2 regions of the Rubrivivax gelatinosus IL144 genome follow, and region 2 is predicted to be linked to the other one. Evidence: riboswitches for the same ligand, from Rfam matches in the RefSeq annotation. Region 2 holds a riboswitch; the other holds the start of a gene.
What was found. A riboswitch is a leader RNA that binds a small molecule or an ion and turns the genes downstream of it on or off. The one in region 2 is predicted to bind glycine.
Positions count from the first base shown of each region.

Region 1 (8,761 bases), 1.4 Mb from region 2:
CGAGTTCCGCAGCGGCGCCCAGCCTTCGACGATCATGGCCCAGCTGCTGCGCGGCTACAGCGACGAGCAGCTGCGCCTGGCGGCGCAGTGGTTCGCGGCCCAGCCCGAACGCCGGGAGCGCTGATGCACGACCGCTCGCACACGCTGACGCGCCGCCGCCTGCTCGGCGCGGGCCTGGCCGGCGGCACGCTGGCGCTGGCCGGTTGCGCCGCGCCGCCGGTGGCGCGCTCGACCCCCGGCCGCGTCGTCGTCGTCGGCGGCGGCTACGGCGGCGCCACCGCGGCGCGATACCTGCGGCTGTGGGGCGGTGTCGACGTCACGCTGGTCGAACGCGAAGCGGTCTTCGTGTCCTGCCCGGTGTCCAACCTCGTGCTCGGCGGCTGGCGCACGCTGGCCGACATCACGCGCGGCTACGACGGCCTGGCCGCCGCCGGCGTCAAGCGCGTGCGCGGCGAAGCGGTGGCGATCGACGCCCAGCGCCGCCTGCTGCGCCTGGCCGACGGCAGCACCCTGCCCTGGGACCGGCTGATCGTCGCCCCCGGCATCGACTTCGACAGCGCGGCGATCCCCGGCCTGCAGCCGGCGCTGGACGCCGGCACCGTGACGCACGCCTGGAAGGCCGGGCCGCAGACCGTGGCGTTGCGGCGCCAGCTCGAGGCCCTGCCGGACGGCGGCGTCGTCGCGATCACCATCCCGCGGGCGCCCTTCCGCTGCCCGCCCGGGCCTTACGAACGTGCCGCCGTCATCGGCAGCTGGCTGAAGCAGGCGCGGCCACGCGCCAAGCTGCTGCTGCTCGACGCCAACCCCGAGATCCAGTCGAAGAAGGCGCTGTTCCAGCGCGCCTTCGGCGAGCACCTGAAAGGCATCGTCGAGTACCGCCCCGACGCCGAGCTGCGCGAGGTCGACGGTCGGCTGGCGCGCTTCGACTTCGAGGACCTGAAGGCCGACGTGCTGAACGTCATCCCGCCGCAGCGCGCCGGCCGGCTGGCGCAGGACGCCGGGCTGGTGACGGTCAACGGGCGCTGGGTCGGCGTCGACTGGCTGACGCTGCAGTCGCAGGCGCTGCCCGGCGTGCACGTGCTCGGCGACGCCACGTTTTCGGCGCCGCTGATGCCCAAGAGCGGACACATGGCCAACCAGCACGCCAAGGTGGCGGCGGCAGCGGTGATCCAGCTGCTGCGCGGCGAGCCGGTGAACCCGGCGCCGCTGGTGATGAACACCTGCTACAGCGTCATGTCGCCGACGCAGGCGGTGCACGTCGCCTCGGTGCACCCCTACGACTCCGCCGAGAAGACCTTCAAGGCCGTGCCGGCCTCGGTCGGCGTGTCGCCTGACTGGAACGGCGCCGAGGCCCGCATCGCGCAGGCCTGGGCCGAGAACATCTGGGCCGACACGCTGGCGCTGTGAAGGCCCGGGGCGGCACCGGGGTGCCGCCCCTCGCGCCGGTCAGCGCACGACCGCGAGTTCCTCGCGCTTGCCACCCTTGAAGGTGTAGAGCGTCAGCGCGCCGTTCTTGATGTCGCCCTTCTCGTCGAAGGCGATCGTGCCGGTCACGCCCGGGTAGCTGATCTTGGCCAGCACCGGCAGGTACTTGGCCGGATCGGCCGAGCCGGCCTTGACCATCGCCTCGGCCATCACCTTCGTCGCGTCGTAGGTGTAGGGCGAGTAGATCTGCACTTCGGCGCCAAACTTCTTCTTGAAGTCGGCCTTGAACTTGTCCATCACCGGCTTTTGCGCGCCTTCGACGCCGCCGGCGATCGCGCAGATCACCTGGTTGTCGGGCACCTGGCCCGAGGCCAGCTTCGGCAGCTCGGCGGTGCAGACGCCGTCGCCGCCCATGAACTTGGAGTTGATGCCCAGCTGCTTCATCTGGCGCAGCATCGGGCCGCCGACCGCGTCCATGCCGCCGTAGAAGATGACGTCGGGCTTGGCGGCCTTGATGCCGGTGAGGATGCCGGTGAAGTCGGTCGCCTTGTCGTTGGTGAACTCGCGCTTGACGATGGTCGCGCCGGCGGCCTTGGCGGCCTTCTCGAACTCGGTGGCCACGCCCTGGCCGTAGGCGGTGCGGTCGTCGATGACGGCGACGGTCTTGGCCTTCAGCGTCTGCACCGCGTAGCGGCCCAGCGTGCCGCCGAGCTGGGCGTCGTCGGCGACCATGCGGAAGGTCGTCTTGAAGCCTTGGCGGGTGTAGCGCGGGTTGGTCACCGACGGGGCGATCTGCGGGATGCCGGCTTCGCTGTAGATGCGTGCGGCCGGGATGGCGGTGCCCGAGTTCAGGTGGCCGACGACGCCGTTGACCTTGCTGTCGACCAGCTTCTGCGCCGCTGCGGTGCCCTGCTTCGGGTCGCCGCCGTCGTCTTCGGCCAGCAGTTCGAACTTGGCCGTGCGGCCGCCGATCTGCACGCCCTTGGCGTTCAGCTCCTCGATCGCCATGCGCACGCCGTTCTCGTTGTCGCGGCCGAGGTGGGCGGCCGGTCCGCTGAGGGCGGCGACGTGGCCGATCTTGACGACGATCGGCTCGGCGGCCGACGCGGAAACGGCCACGCAGGCCAGGGCGAGCAGGGAAAGGCGCGGGAAGAAGGCAGTCATGTTCACTCTCTCAGCAGGACGTCGCGGCATGCCGGCGCCGCGCCCCTGCGCAGCGTCACCCCCTCTGTCACCGTCACCTGAGAGATTCACAGCGGCCGCCCGGCGCCGTTTGCTCCTTCGGCGCACCGGCGGACGTCACGCAGCCGGCGCTTCTTCAGAGTTCATCCAGGGCATCGGTCCATGGTGCCTGAGAGTTTCCGGGGTGGTTGCTCCTTCGGCGCCGCGCGATAGGGTGAACGCGCGGACTCTCCCGATGCCATTCGGGCTTTTGGCCTGCCCGGCTGCGGAATCACCACCGGCCGAGCGAGAAGTAGTCGATTATGCCAGCGAACCACGGGGAAACCCGCAGCAAGCTCTCGCCCCATCAGGCGACGACAGCCTCGGCGTCGCGGCGCTCGCCGCGGGTGTCGGTCCAGGAGACGCCGACGCGGTCGCCGGGCTTCGCGCCGCGCAGCACGAAGCGCAGGAACGGGTTCTTCGACACCGAAGGCCCCCAGCGCATCGTCAGCACCGGGCGGCCCTGCAGCGTGACCAGCACCTCGTGGATGTGCCAGGCCGGGATAGTCCGGCCGTCGCCGTCCTTGCGCTGGCCGGACTCCATCTCGTGGGCCATCAGCACGCGCACCAGCGCACGCTCGCCCTGCGACTGGGCGCGGATCAGGATCGGGGCGGCGGCCATGCGGCTCCTTCAGGCGGCGCAACCGCCCAATGTCACGCGGATCTCCTTGCGGGCGAAAAAGACGCGGGCGTCGGAGGTCGTCGCGACGGCCCAGACCGGCGAGGACTCGGCCATCTTGATTCGCAAGGTGAATTCGGGTTCGACGGCTTCGCTCAGCTCAAAGATGGCCGACAAAAGCGCTGGGTTGTGCTCCACGAGCAACAGCAGGCGTTGCGCATTGACAAGCGACGTGCCGAATGTCAATTCGACCGCGGCGCCGTTCTCGGCGACGTCCGGCCCCGACAGCGTCACCTCGGCACTCGGTTGCGGCGTCGCGATGCCGAGCGCGCTCTGAAGCTCGGCCAGCGAGGCGGCTTCGAAGGCAGGCGGCAGGGCCGCGGCGCCGGCGGCCCGCGGCCACAAGCCCAGACTGGCGAGCATCGCGGCACACACGCCGGCGGCCAGCGTGTCGCGGCGTTCGAGGTCGGGACCGAGTGCAGGACTCATGTCGACGAGGTGGCCAAGCGAAGGGGTCGGAATTGATTTGGACCGAGTCCGAGGTCCAGGTTCGTTCTTTGAGTTAAGACAAGTTTCTTAACAAGAGTCGCGCGCCCAATTTCACCGATCGATACAGATCAAGCCCGCCGAGGAGCCCACGAATGAATGCGATGACCGTCCTGTTCTCCACCGATGTCGGCCTGATGAGTCTGGCCGTGATTGCCGTCACCCTGGGAATGGGCGCGTTCTATCTCCGCTACTTCCTGAAGCACATGCGCGAAGACAGCGCACGTGCCGCGGCCGAAGCCAAGGCCGGCCGCTGAAACGCCGCGCCGCACGCGGCGCCGCCCTCGAAACGCCGGCCCCCGGGCCGGCGTTGTCATTGATACAGGCCGCGCTCGCGTGCGAACAGTCGGGCGAGCCCGAACAGCGCGTCGATCGCCGGCGTCGGCTGGCCCAGGCGCTGGCCGAGTTCGCGCACCGCGCCGACGATGGCGTCGAGCTCCACCGGCCGCCCGGCTTCGACGTCCTGCAGCATCGAGGTCTTGAAGGCGCCGAGCCTGGCGGTGATCGCATGCCGGTCTTCCGGCGTCTGCCCGATCGGGCAGCCGACGAGCGCGCCGATCGCCGCGGCCTCGCCCATCGCCTGCGAGCAGAAGGCGCGCACCAGCGGATCGGCGAGCACGCGGTCGGCGGTGGCGCCGGTGATCGCGCTCACCGGGTTCATCGTCAGGTTGCCCCATAGCTTGTACCAGACGTCGCGGCGCACGTCGGCCGAGGCCGTGACGTCGAAACCGGCCTCGCGCAGCAGCGCCGCCACCGTGTCGACGCGCGCACTGGCGCCGCCGGCCGGCTCGCCGACGATCAGCCCGGCGCCCATCTTGTGCACCACCAGGCCAGGCTCCGAGGTGAAGGCCGCGGCGTGCACGACGCAACCGAGCACGGTCTCGAACGGGATCGCGGCGCCGACGATGCCGCCCGGGTCGACCGCTTCCAGCGGGGCGTCGCCGAGCGCCGCGACGCCGTGGCCGAACCACCAGGGCACGCCGTTCATCGCCGGCAGCACGACGGTCTGCGGGCCGATCAAGGGCGCGATGCCGCGCGCCACCTGCGTCAGCGCCGGGCCCTTGACGGCGATGACGACGAGATCCTGGACGCCGAGTTCGGCGGCGTCGGCCGAGACCGCGGCACACGGCGCCTGGATCGACTCGCCGCCCTGCTGCAGCCGCCAGCCGTGACGGCGCAGCGCGTCCAGCGTCGCGCCGCGCGCCAGCGCCGAGACCTTCGCCTGGCCGCGCGCCGCGAGCCGGGTGCCGATGAAGCCGCCGATCGCGCCGGCGCCGAGGATGCAGACCTTCATGTCGTCGAGCCGCTCGCGGCGGCGCTGGCAGTGGAATCGGAAGCGGGCGACGCGGCGTAGACCGCCGCCGCGGCACGCAGGCGTTCGGCGACCTTGGCGCGCAGCTCGGGCGGCGACAGCACCTCGGCGTCGCCGCCGTGGCGCATCAGGTCCATCACGAGTTCGGTGTCGTCGGTATAGGGCAGCTGCAGCTCGTAGCGGCCGTCGTCCAGCCAGCGCCCCTGCTGCTGCGGGTGCCAGACCTCGCGCCCGACCCAGGCCGCGGCCTGCGCGGCGAAGACCACCGTCGCCCAGCGCCGCGTGCCGCCGGCGTAGATGCCGTAGCCGGTGTCCATCTCGGCCTGCACACGTTCCAGCGGCAGCTCGAAAGCCGGCTGGTCGAGCAGCGCGGCCTGCTCCATCGCGTCGAGCGCGAATCGGCGCAGCCCGTCGGCGCGGTGGCACCAGGCGTCGAGGTACCAGGTGTTGCGGTAGTGCACCAGGCGCTGCGGCGAGACGTCGCGCTCGGCGACCTCGCCACGCGTGCGCGTCAGGTAGCGCAGGTGCAGCCGGCGGCGCTCGAGCAGCGCTTCGGCGACACGTTCGAAATGGCGCGCCGGCACCGCGCGCCGCGCCGCCGCGACGATGCGCACGCGCTGCATCAGCGTCTTGTCCTCGGCGCCGCCGATCATCTCGCGCACGCGGTCCAGCAGCGGCTGCAGGTGGCGCGACAGCGTGCCGTCCTCGTCCAGACTGGCCAGCAACTGGTGCGCGGCGAGCAGCGAATACAGCTCGCGTTCGTCGAACCACAGGCCGGGCAGCTCGTGGCGCGCGCCACGCGCGGCTTCCTCGAGCCGGTAGCCGTTGAGCTCGCGGTCGTAGACGATGGGTGCGCCCAGCCGGCTGCGCAGGTACTCCAGGTCGCGCTTGAGCGTGGCGCGCGAGACTTCCAGTTCGTCGAGCAGCGTGCGCAGGCTGACGTGCCCGCGCTGGCGGATCATGCGTTCGATCTTGTAGAGGCGTTCGGCGTTGGACATGGCTCGGGCGCCCGCGGCGCGGGGCTCAGAACAGACCGACGACGCGGCCGTCCTCGGTGAGGTCGATGACCTCGGCGGCCGGAGTCTTGGGCAGGCCGGGCATGGTCATCACGTCGCCGCAGACCATGACGATGAACTCGGCGCCGGCGGCCAGGCGCACCTCGCGCACGTCGAGCACGTGGCCGCTGGGCGCGCCGCGGCGCTTGGCGTCGGTGGAGAAGCTGTACTGCGTCTTGGCGATGCAGATCGGCCAGCGGCCGTAGCCCTCGGCCTGCAGGTGCTCGATGCGCGCACGCACCGCCGCCGGCGCCTCGACGTCGGCCGCGCCGTAGACGCGCGTCGCGACCTTGCGCAGCTTCTCCCACAGCGTGTCGTCGTCGTCGTAGACGAAACGCGGCGTGCTCGGCTGCTCGAACAGGCGCACGACCTCGCGCGCCAGGTCTTCGGCACCGGCGCCGCCCTCGGCCCAGTGGCGTGCCAGCGCGATCGGCACGCCCCAGCCCTGCACACGCTCGCGCAGCAGCGCGTGCTCGGCCTCGGTGTCGGCGCTGAAGTGGTTGACGGCGACGACGCAGGGCAGGCCGTAGACGCCGCGCACGTTGTCGACGTGGCGGCGCAGGTTGTCCAGCCCGCGCTCGAGCGCGCCCAGGGCCTCGCGGCCCAGTTCGGCCAGCGCCGCGCCGCCGTGGTGCTTGAGCGCCCGCACCGTCGCGACGACGACCGCCGCGTCGGGCCTGAGCCCCGACTTGCGGCACTTGATGTCGAGGAACTTCTCCGCGCCCAGGTCGGCGCCGAAGCCGGCTTCGGTGACGACGACGTCGGCGAGCTTCAGCGCCGTCTTCGTCGCCAGCACCGAGTTGCAGCCGTGGGCGATGTTGGCGAACGGGCCGCCGTGCAGGATGGCCGGCGTGTGCTCCAGCGTCTGCACGAGGTTGGGCGCGAAGGCGTCCTTGAGCAGCACCGCCATCGCGCCGTGCACCTTCAGGTCGCGGGCGTGCACCGGCAGGCGAGAGCGCGTCTCGGCGACGACGATGTTGCCCAGGCGCTGCTTCAGGTCGGCCAGCGAGGTCGCCAGGCAGAAGATGGCCATCACCTCGCTGGCGACGACGATGTCGAAGCCGTCCTCGCGCGGCACGCCGTTGCCCGGGCCGCCGAGGCCGACGGTGATGTCGCGCAGCGCGCGGTCGTTCATGTCCATCACGCGCTTGAAGCCGATGCGGCGCACGTCGATGTCCAGCGCGTTGCCGTGGTGCACGTGGTTGTCGATCGCCGCGGCCAGCAGGTTGTTGGCCAGCGCGATGGCGGCGAAGTCGCCGGTGAAGTGCAGGTTGATGTCCTCCATCGGCACCACCTGCGCGTGGCCGCCGCCGGCGGCCCCGCCCTTCATGCCGAAGACCGGGCCCAGGGACGGTTCACGCAGCGCGACGATGGTCTTGCGGCCAATGCGGTTGAGCGCGTCGCCCAGGCCGACGGTGGTCGTCGTCTTGCCCTCGCCGGCCGGCGTCGGCGTGATCGCCGTCACCAGCACCAGCTTGCCGTCGGGGCGCGACTCCAGGCTGCGCAGATAGTCCAGCGACAGCTTGGCCTTGTAGTGGCCGTAGGGCACGAGGTGCTCGTCGGCGATGCCCAGGCGGTCGCGGGCCAGGTCGGTGATGCGTTGCAGGCGGGCGTTCTGGGCAATGTCGATGTCGCTCGGCACGGGCACTCCGAAAACGGGGGGCGGGCAAAGCGGGCGATTGTGCTGCCGAAGCCTGTTTCTTGCCCCGCCGGCAGCGGTTTGCCGGGGTCCGGGCGTCGGGCGGGCACGACGCCTGCACCGTTCAACGGCCGCCAGCTTGATCGGCAATGGCAAAAACCGCCTGCGACATAGGACAATCCCTAGTGTGGACTACCCCGAATACGACCCTTCCCTGCAGACCACGCCGCTCGCCGACGAGGAACTCGACGAACTCGACGCGCTGCTGCAGGAACTCCCCGCCGACGAGGCGATGAACGTCGAGGCGCTCGACGGTTACCTGACCGCGCTGGTGGTCGGCCCCGGCAGCCTCTCGCGGCTGCACACCCGCCAGTGGATGCCGGTGATCTGGGGCGGCGACGGCGACGGGCCGGCGCCGTTCGCCAGCGGCAAGCGCCGCAAGCGCGTCGTCTTCCTCGTGCTGCGCCATCTGCACGCCATCGAAAGCGTGCTGAAGACGCGGCCCGACGACTGGCAGCCGGTGTTCAGCGTCGCCGAGACCGCCGACGGCGAGATCATCGACGCCGAGGACTGGTGCATCGGCTTCCTCGCCGCCGTCGGCCTGGACGCCGCGGCCTGGGAACCGCTGTTCGACGACCCGGCCTACGGCCCGGCGCTGGTGCCGCTGGCGCTGCTCGGCGGTGACGACGAAACCTTGTCGAGCACCGACCGCGAACGGCTGCAGGATCCGCTGGAACGCGACGAGCTGTCGCGCGCCGTGGCCGACGTCGTGCCGCGCATCCCCGAGTTCGCCGCCGCCGTCTGAAGCCTCAGCTGCGCCCGGCCGCCCGGCGGCCGAGCCAGTGCAGCAGCACCGAGTACAGCTGCGCCGGGTCGACCGGCTTGGCGACGTGGTCGTCCATGCCGGCGTCCAGGCAGGCCTGGCGGTCCTCGCCGAAGGCGTT
Region 1 is NC_017075.1:3,064,714-3,073,474, forward strand. Features, by position in the region: gene RGE_RS14095 (c-type cytochrome) at 1-124, shown strand, start outside; gene RGE_RS14100 (NAD(P)/FAD-dependent oxidoreductase) at 124-1,407, shown strand; gene RGE_RS14105 (branched-chain amino acid ABC transporter substrate-binding protein) at 1,447-2,589, opposite strand; glycine riboswitch at 2,754-2,852, opposite strand; gene soxZ (thiosulfate oxidation carrier complex protein SoxZ) at 2,954-3,268, opposite strand; gene RGE_RS14115 (thiosulfate oxidation carrier protein SoxY) at 3,278-3,754, opposite strand; gene RGE_RS23485 (DUF3149 domain-containing protein) at 3,907-4,068, shown strand; gene RGE_RS14120 (2-dehydropantoate 2-reductase) at 4,125-5,105, opposite strand; gene RGE_RS14125 (helix-turn-helix transcriptional regulator) at 5,102-6,121, opposite strand; gene RGE_RS14130 (formate--tetrahydrofolate ligase) at 6,147-7,820, opposite strand; gene RGE_RS14135 (UPF0149 family protein) at 8,005-8,622, shown strand; gene RGE_RS14140 (ATP-binding protein) at 8,627-8,761, opposite strand, start outside.
Region 1: linked by a shared signal. The riboswitch ahead of RGE_RS14105 (branched-chain amino acid ABC transporter substrate-binding protein) and the one ahead of gcvT (glycine cleavage system aminomethyltransferase GcvT) in region 2 are both predicted to bind glycine.

Region 2 (8,761 bases):
ACGCTGCCGTTGGCGTCGCACTTGACGACGACGACCGAGAGGCCCGCCATCTGCGCGCTGGCCGGGTTGGTGCCGTGCGCCGACTCGGGGATCAGGCAGAGGTCGCGCTTCGCGTCGCCGCGCGAGGCGTGCCAGCCGCGGATCGCCAGCAGGCCGGCGTACTCGCCCTGCGAGCCGGCGTTGGGCTGCAGGCTGATGCCGGCGTAGCCGGTGGCTTGCGCCAGCCAGGCGCAGAGCTGGTCGTTCATCTCCCAGACGCCGGCCAACTGGTCGCGCGGCGCGAAGGGGTGCAGGTTGGCGAACTCCGGCCAGGTGATGGGGATCATCTCGCTGGTCGCGTTGAGCTTCATCGTGCACGAGCCCAGCGGGATCATCGTGCGGTCCAGCGCCAGGTCCTGGTCCGACAGGCGGCGCAGGTAGCGCAGCATCTCGGTCTCGCTGTGGTGCGAGTTGAAGACCGGGTGCGTCAGGAAGGCGCTGCTGCGGCGCAGCGCCTCGGGCAGCAGCGGCTCGACGCCGCGCTCGAACTCGTCGAGCGAGGGCAGCGTCGCGCCTTCGGGTGCGAACCAGCGCCAGAGGTCGGCGATGTCGGCGCGGCTCGTCGTTTCGTCCAGCGCCGCGGCGACGCGCGTCGCCGACAGCCGGCGCAGGTTGGCGCCATCGGCCAGCGCGCGTGCCATCACCGCGTCGGCGCGCTCGCCGAGCTCGACGGCGACGGTGTCGAAGCCGGCTTCGGTCAGCACCTCCAGGCCCATCGCGCGCAGGCCGGCGGCCAGCGCCGCGGCGTAGGCGGCGATGCGCTGGGCGATGCGCTTGAGCCCCGCGGGGCCGTGGTAGACGGCGTACATCGAGGCCAGCACCGCCGGCAGCACCTGGGCGGTGCAGATGTTGGACGTCGCCTTCTCGCGGCGGATGTGCTGCTCTCGCGTCTGCAGCGCCAGGCGGTAGGCCGGGCGGCCGTGCACGTCGACGCTGACGCCGACCAGGCGGCCGGGCATCGCGCGCTTGTACTCGTCGCGGCAGGCGAGGTAGGCGGCGTGCGGGCCGCCGGCGGCCATCGGCACGCCGAAACGCTGCGTCGTGCCGACGGCGATGTCGGCGCCGAACTCGCCCGGCGGCACGAGCAGCGTCAGCGCCAGCAGGTCGGCGGCGACGACGAAGGACGCCTGCTTGGCGTGCACCGCGTCGGCCAGCGCGGGCAGGTCGTGCACCGTGCCGTCGGTGGCCGGGTATTGCGCGACGACGGCGAAAAACTCGCCGTCGTCGGCCAGCGTCGCGAACGGGCGCACGTCGACCGCCAGCCCCAGCGGCTCGGCGCGCGTGCGCAGCACCTCGATCGTCTGCGGGTGGCAGTCGCCGGCGACGCGGATCGTGTCCGACTTGGCGCGCACGCTGCGCTTGGCCAGCGTCATCGCCTCGGCGACGGCGGTGGCCTCGTCGAGCATCGAGGCGTTGGCGATCGCCATGCCGGTCAGCTCGGCGATCATGGTCTGGAAGTTGACCAGCGCTTCCAGCCGGCCCTGCGAGATCTCGGCCTGGTAAGGCGTGTAGGCCGTGTACCAGGCGGGGTTCTCGAGCACGTTGCGCAGCACCACCGTCGGCGTGCGCGTGCCGTGGTAGCCCTGGCCGATGAAGCTGCGCAGCGTGCGGTTCTTCGCCGCGATCGCACGCAGCTCGGCCAGCGCCTGGTGCTCGGGCACCGGCGCCGGCAGCTGCATCGGCTGCGGCCGGGCGATGGCACGCGGCACCACCGCCTCGATCAGCGCCTGCCGCGAGGCGGCGCCGATCGCCGACAGCATCTGCCGTTCCTCGGCTTCGTTGGGCCCGAGGTGGCGGGCGGCGAACTCGTCGTGGTGCTCGAGCTCGGCGAGCGTGGGAAGGGCAGACATCAGCATGGGCGGGGGACTGCTAGAGGGGTTTGGGGTCAGAGCGTCTTCAGCAACGCGTCGTAGGCGGGCGGGTCCATCAGCTGGTCGAACTCGCCCATGTCGCTGACGTGGACCTTGAAGAACCAGCCGCTGCCCATCGGGTCGCTGTTGGCTAGCGCCGGCTCGTCGCGCAGCGCTTCGTTGACCTCGACGATCTCGCCGCTGACCGGCATGTAGATGTCGGCGGCGGCCTTCACCGATTCGACGACGCCGGCCACTTCGCCCTTCTTGAACGTGCGGCCCACCTCGGGCAGCTCGACGAACACGACGTCACCCAGCGCGTCCTGCGCGTGCGGCGTGATGCCGACGACCGCGGCCTCGTGGTCTTCGATGTTGATCCATTCGTGGTCGGGGGTGAACATGGTGGTCATCGGCTTCTCCTGAAGATTTCAACCGCGGTGGTAGCGGTGGGGTTGGAACGGCATCTTGGTCACGCGCATCGGCAGGCGTTTGCCTCGCACCTCGGCGTAGACCTCGTGTTCGGGGGCGGCATGGTCCTGCGGCAGATAGGCCATCGCGATCGGACGGTCGACCCCGGGCGCCAGCGTACCGCTGGTCACGCGGCCCAGCGCGTGGCCGTGGGCGTCGACGATCGCCGTGCCTTCGCGCACCGGCACACGTTCCAGGCCGACGAGGCCGACACGCTTGCGCATCGCGCCGCCCGCCAGGTGGCGCTCGACGGCCGCCGCGCCGGGGTAGCCGCCTTCGCGCGCGCCGCCGGGGCGGCGCACCTTCTGGATCGCCCAGGTGAGGCCGGCTTCGACCGGCGAGGTGTTCTCGTCGATGTCGTGGCCGTACAGGCACAGCCCGGCTTCCAGGCGCAGCGTGTCGCGTGCGCCCAGGCCGGCGGGCTTGACCTCCGGCAGCGCCAGCAGCGCCGAGGCCAGCGCCTCGGCACGTTCGGCCGGCACCGAGATCTCGAAGCCGTCTTCGCCGGTGTAGCCCGAGCGCGTGACGAAGCAGGGCGCGTCGGCGAGCTCGAAGACGCCGCCGGTCATGAACACGAGGTCCTTCACGCCCGGGTTCAGCCGCGCCAGCGCGTCGGCGGCCTGCGGGCCCTGCAGCGCCAGCAGCGCGCGTTCGGGCATGCCGACGACGGTGCAGCGGTGGCCGATGTTCGTCTGCAGGTGGCGCAGGTCGGCGTCCTTGCAGCCGGCGTTGACGACGAGGAACAGGTCGCCGAAGCCGGTGCCCGGCGCGGGGCGCGAGATCATCAGGTCGTCGAGCAGGCCGCCGTGCTCGTTGGTGAAGAAGGCGTAGCGCTGACGGCCGACCGCGAGGTCGACGACATCCACCGGCACCAGCGTCTCCAGCGCGGCCGCGGCGTCGGCGCCCGACAGCCGCACCTGGCCCATGTGCGAGACGTCGAACAGCGCCGCGGCGCTGCGGCACTGGCGGTGTTCGGCGATCAGGCCGTCGCGGTACTGCACCGGCATCGCGTAGCCGGCGAACGGGACCATGCGCGCACCCAGGCTCAGGTGCAGCGCATGCAGGGGCGTCTTCAGAAGCTCGGTCACGGGGGACTCCATCGAGGGCATCGTCTTCGGACCGCCGGCTGTCGCCGACGTACGTGCCCCCGCTGTCCGCTTTACCTGAGAGATTCGGAAGCCACCCCGGCGGTGGTCCTTGCCCCTTCGGTGGGCCGCCGTTCGCTCGAATCGGCGGCCTCTCTCCAGTGAGGTGGAAAGCCAGTCCTTTTGCCTGAGCGTTCGGGCTGACCCTGCGCCTTCGGCGGCCCGCGCTAGGCGGGCTCTCTCCTGACGGCGCGCAGTGTATCAGCGCCTTTGCGGCGCCGCGCACCCGCCGCGGACGTGGGGCCGAGGCAGCCTCGTGTCAGCCGCTTGCATAACATTCGCCGCGCACCGACAGGAGACCGGGCATGAACATCTACGAGCAGCAGCTGGACCGCAACGCGGCCAATTTCGTGGCGCTGTCGCCGACGAGCTTCGTCGAACGCAGCGCCGAAGTCTTCGGCGACCTGCCGGCCGTGATCCACGGCGCGCGGCGCTACACCTGGGCCCAGGTGCGCGAGCGCAGCGCCCGGCTCGCGGCGGCGCTGCGTTCGCTGGGCGTGGGCCGCGGCACCACGGTCAGCGTGATGCTGCCGAACACGCCGGAGATGGTCGAGGTGCACTACGCGGTGCCGGCCGTCAACGCGGTGCTGAACACGCTCAACACGCGACTGGACGCGCCGCTGCTGGCCTGGCAGATGAACCACTGCGAGACCGCGGTGCTGATCACCGACCGCGAGTTCGGCCCGCTGATGGCCGACGCGCTGGCGCGGCTGAAAGCCGAACACGGCCGCGAGCCGGTCGTCATTGACGTCTGCGACAGCGAGTACACCGGCCGCGGCGACCGCGTCGGCACGCTGGAGTACGAGGCGCTGCTGGCCGCGCACGCGCCGCTGGCGCGCCTGGAAGGCCCGGCCGACGAGTGGGACGCGATCGCCGTCAGCTACACCAGCGGCACCACGGGCGACCCCAAGGGCGTCGTCACCCACCACCGCGGCGCCTACCTGAACGCGGTCGGCAACGCGGCGACCTGGACCATGCCGCACTTCCCGAAGTACCTGTGGACGCTGCCGATGTTCCACTGCAACGGCTGGTGCTTCCCCTGGACGATCGCGATGCTCGGCGGCACGCACGTCTGCCTGCGCCGTGTCGAGCCCCGCGCCATCCTCGACGCGATGCGCGAGCACGGCGTCGACCACTACTGCGCCGCGCCGATCGTGCACGGCCTGATCATCAACGCGCCGGCCGAATGGCGCGAAGGCATCACGCAGCAGGTGCGCGGCATGGTCGCCGGCGCCGCGCCGCCGGCGGCGATGATCGAAGGCATGGCCAGGCTCGGCTTCGACATCACCCACGTCTACGGCCTGACCGAGGTCTACGGCCCGGCTGCGGTGGCCGTCAAACGCCCGGCCTGGAGCGACGCCGACCTGTCCGAGCAGACGCGGCTCAACGGCCGCCAGGGCGTGCGCTACGCGCTGCAGGAAGGCATGACGGTGCTCGACCCCGAGACCATGGCCGAGGTGCCGGCCGACGGCCAGACGATGGGCGAGATCATGTTCCGCGGCAACATCGTCATGAAGGGCTACCTGAAGAACCCGTCGGCGACCGACAAGGCCTTCGCCGGCGGCTGGTTCCACACCGGCGACCTGGCGGTCATCGAGCCCGACCGCTACGTGAAGATCCGCGACCGCAGCAAGGACATCATCATCTCCGGCGGCGAGAACATCAGCTCGCTGGAGGTCGAGGACGCGCTGTACCGCCACCCCGCGGTGCTGGCCTGCGCGGTGGTCGCGCGGCCCGACCCGAAGTGGGGCGAGACGCCGGTGGCCTACGTCGAGCTGAAGCTGGGCGTCGACGTCACGGCGGCCGAGCTGATCGCGCACTGCAAGAGCGTGCTCGCGCACTACAAGGTGCCCAAGGAGATCCGCTTCGAGGCGATCCCCAAGACCAGCACCGGCAAGATCCAGAAGTTCCAGTTGCGCCAGCGGGCCAAGAGCTCGTCGGCGATCGAATGAGGAGTCCGTCATGAACGACACGACGCCGCTGCTGCGGCACGAGAAGGACGAGCGCGGCGTCGTCACGCTGACGCTGGACCGGCCGCAGGCCTTCAACTCGCTGTCCGAGGCGATGATCGCGGCGCTGCAGGCCTCGCTGGAACGGGTCGCCGAGGACACGACGGCGCGTGTGGTCGTCATTGCCGCCGCCGGCCGTGCCTTCTGCGCCGGCCACGACCTGAAGGAGATGCGCGCCGAGCCTTCGCTGGGCTATTACGAGCGCCTGTTCGCGGCCTGCGCGCGCATGATGCTGACGATCCAGAAGCTGCCGGTGCCGGTCGTCGCGCGTGTGCACGGCATCGCCACCGCGGCCGGCTGCCAGCTGGTCGCGATGTGCGACCTGGCGGTCGCCTCGCGCGACGCGAAGTTCGCCGTCAGCGGCGTCAACCTGGGCCTGTTCTGCGCGACGCCCAGCGTCGCGCTGGCGCGCAACCTGCCGCGCAAGGCGGCTTTCGAGATGCTCGTCACCGGCGAGTTCATCGGCGCCGACGAAGCCTGCGCCAAGGGCCTGGTCAACCGTGTCGCCGCGCCGGAAGCACTGGACGCCGAGGTCGAGCGCCTGGTCGCCGCCATCGTCGCTAAGCCGCAGGTCGCGATCGCCGCGGGCAAGGCGCTGTTCTATCGCCAGGTCGAGACCGGCATCGCCGCGGCCTACGAGGACGCGGGCCGCACGATGGCCTGCAACATGATGGACCCGGCGGCGCTGGAAGGCGTGCAGGCCTTCATCGACAAACGCAAGCCCTCGTGGGCGGAGGGCGCACGATGAGATTCGCGCTCGTCGCCGCGCTCGCGGCCTTCGCCTGGCTGGCCGGTTGCGCCAGCGCGCCGTCGCCCGAGGCGGTGGTCGCACCCAACGCCAACCTCGTCGTGCAGGGCATCCCGCCGATCCCTCAGTCGCTGGCCGAGCGTGTGCAGCGCTACAACGACTTCCGCGGCCACGGCTTCGCCGACTGGCACCCGACACGGCGCGAGATGCTGGTGCTGCACCGCGGCGAAGGCGACGCCACGGCGCAGCTCTGGCGCGCGGTTGCGCCCGGTGCCGCGCTGGAGCGCCTGACCGCCGAACCCGACCCGGTGGCCGAAGCGAGCTGGGAGCCGCGTGAAGGCCGCTACATCGTCTTCGCGCGTGGCCGCGGCGGCAACGAGGCGACGCAGCTCTACCGCCTGGACCCGGCGACGCGCCAGGCGACGCTGCTGACCGACCCCGACCAGCGCCACGATCCCGTCGGCTGGCTGCACGGCGCGTCCAAGCTGGTCTACGGCGCCGTGCCGCTGGACCGCACCGCCGACAGTGGCAAACGCGCGGCGATCGACACGACGCTGTGGCTGATGGACCCGCTCTCGCCCGAGGGCCGGCGCCAGATCGCCGTGCTGCCCGGCGCCGGCTGGTTCGGCGGCGCAATCTCGCACGACGACCGCACGCTGGCGATCACACGCTATGTCTCGGCCACCGAGTCCGAGGCCTGGCTCGTCGACCTCGCCAGCGGCGAGCGCCGGCGTGTGCTGCCGGCGCCCGGCGAGACGACGAAGGCCTCGCACTTCCCGGTCGCCTTCCGCCCCGACGGCTCGGGGCTGCTGTTCCTCAGCGACCGCGCCGGCGAGTTCCGCGAGCTGATGCTGCTGTCGCTGGCCGACGGCCGCATCACCCGGCTCACGTCGCAGATCCCCTGGGACGTCAGCAGCGTCGCACCCAGCGAGGACGGGCGCTGGATCGCCTTCCAGGCCAACGTCGAGGGCCGCGACGAGCTGCGCCTGCTCGACGGCCGCACGCTGAAGGAGGTGGCGCTGCCGCCGCTGCCCGCCGGCAGCATCGGCAGCGCGGCCTTCGACCGCCGTGGCGACGAACTCGCGTTCTCGACCAACAGCGCGCAAGGCCCGAGCCGGCTGCATTCGCTGCGTCTGGCCGGCGGCCAGGTCGCCGACTGGACCGCGCCCTACGTGCCGCCGGGCCTGGACGCGTCGCGCTTCGGCGAGGCCGAGATCGTGCGCTGGACGAGCTTCGACGGCCGCACGATCTCCGGCCTGCTGCACCGCCCGCCGGCGCGTTTCACCGGCCCGCGCCCGGTGCTGATCCAGATCCACGGCGGCCCCGAAGGCCAGGCCACCGTCGGCTTCATGGGGCGCTACAACTACCTGCTGCAGGAGCTGGGCATCGCCATCGTGCAGCCCAACGTGCGCGGCTCGTCGGGCTTCGGCAAGACCTTCCTGTCGCTGGACGACGGCTACAAGCGCGAGGACTCGGTCAAGGACATCGGCGCGCTGCTGGACTGGATCGCCAGGCAGCCGGGGCTGGACGCCTCGCGCGTGCTGGTCGCCGGTGGCAGCTACGGCGGCTACATGAGCCTGGCGGTGGCCACGCACTACGCCGACCGCATCGCCGGCTCGGTCGACGAGGTCGGCATCTCGCACTTCGTGACCTTCCTGCAGAACACCGAGAGCTACCGCCGCGACCTGCGCCGCGCCGAGTACGGCGACGAGCGCGACCCGGCGATGCGCGAGTTCCTCGACCGCATCTCGCCGCTGTCCAACGCGGCCAAGATCCGCAAGCCGCTGTTCGTCGTCCAGGGCCGCAACGACCCGCGTGTGCCGTACACCGAGGCCGAGCAGATCGTCGCCCAGGTGCGCGCCAACGGCACGCCGGTCTGGTACCTGCGCGCCGAGAACGAAGGCCACGGCTTCCAGCGCAAGGAGAACGCCGACTGGCGCTTCTACGCCTTCGTGCGGTTTGCCGAGCAGGTGCTGGCGGACCGTTGAGCCGGCAGGCGTGAAAACAAAACGGCGGGCCCAGGCCCGCCGTTTTTCATGCCGCGTGCGGCTTCACATGCCCGCGTAGTTCGGCCCGCCGCCGCCTTCGGGCGTGACCCAGACGATGTTCTGCGTCGGGTCCTTGATGTCGCAGGTCTTGCAGTGCACGCAGTTCTGGGCGTTGATCTGCAGGCGCTCGCCGCCGTCGGCCGCGGCGACGAACTCGTAGACGCCGGCCGGGCAGTAGCGGCTCTCGGGGCCGGCGTAGCGCGCCAGGTTCACCGCCACCGGCACCGACGCGTCCTTCAGCGTCAGGTGCGCCGGCTGGTTCTCCTCGTGGTTCGTGTTGCTGAGGAAGACCGAACTCAGGCGGTCGAAGGTCAGCTGGCCGTCGGGCTTGGGGTAGGCGATCGGCTCGACCTGGCTGGCCGCGTGCAGTCGTGCGTGGTCCGGCGTGTGGCGGTGGATGGTCCACGGCGGGCTCTTCATGCCCAGCTTGGGCAGCAGCCACTGCTCGATGCCG
Region 2 is NC_017075.1:1,641,307-1,650,067, forward strand. Features, by position in the region: gene gcvP (aminomethyl-transferring glycine dehydrogenase) at 1-1,895, opposite strand, end outside; gene gcvH (glycine cleavage system protein GcvH) at 1,925-2,299, opposite strand; gene gcvT (glycine cleavage system aminomethyltransferase GcvT) at 2,318-3,457, opposite strand; glycine riboswitch at 3,498-3,614, opposite strand; gene RGE_RS07855 (acyl-CoA synthetase) at 3,808-5,454, shown strand; gene RGE_RS07860 (enoyl-CoA hydratase) at 5,465-6,259, shown strand; gene RGE_RS07865 (S9 family peptidase) at 6,256-8,247, shown strand; gene RGE_RS07870 (electron transfer flavoprotein-ubiquinone oxidoreductase) at 8,311-8,761, opposite strand, start outside.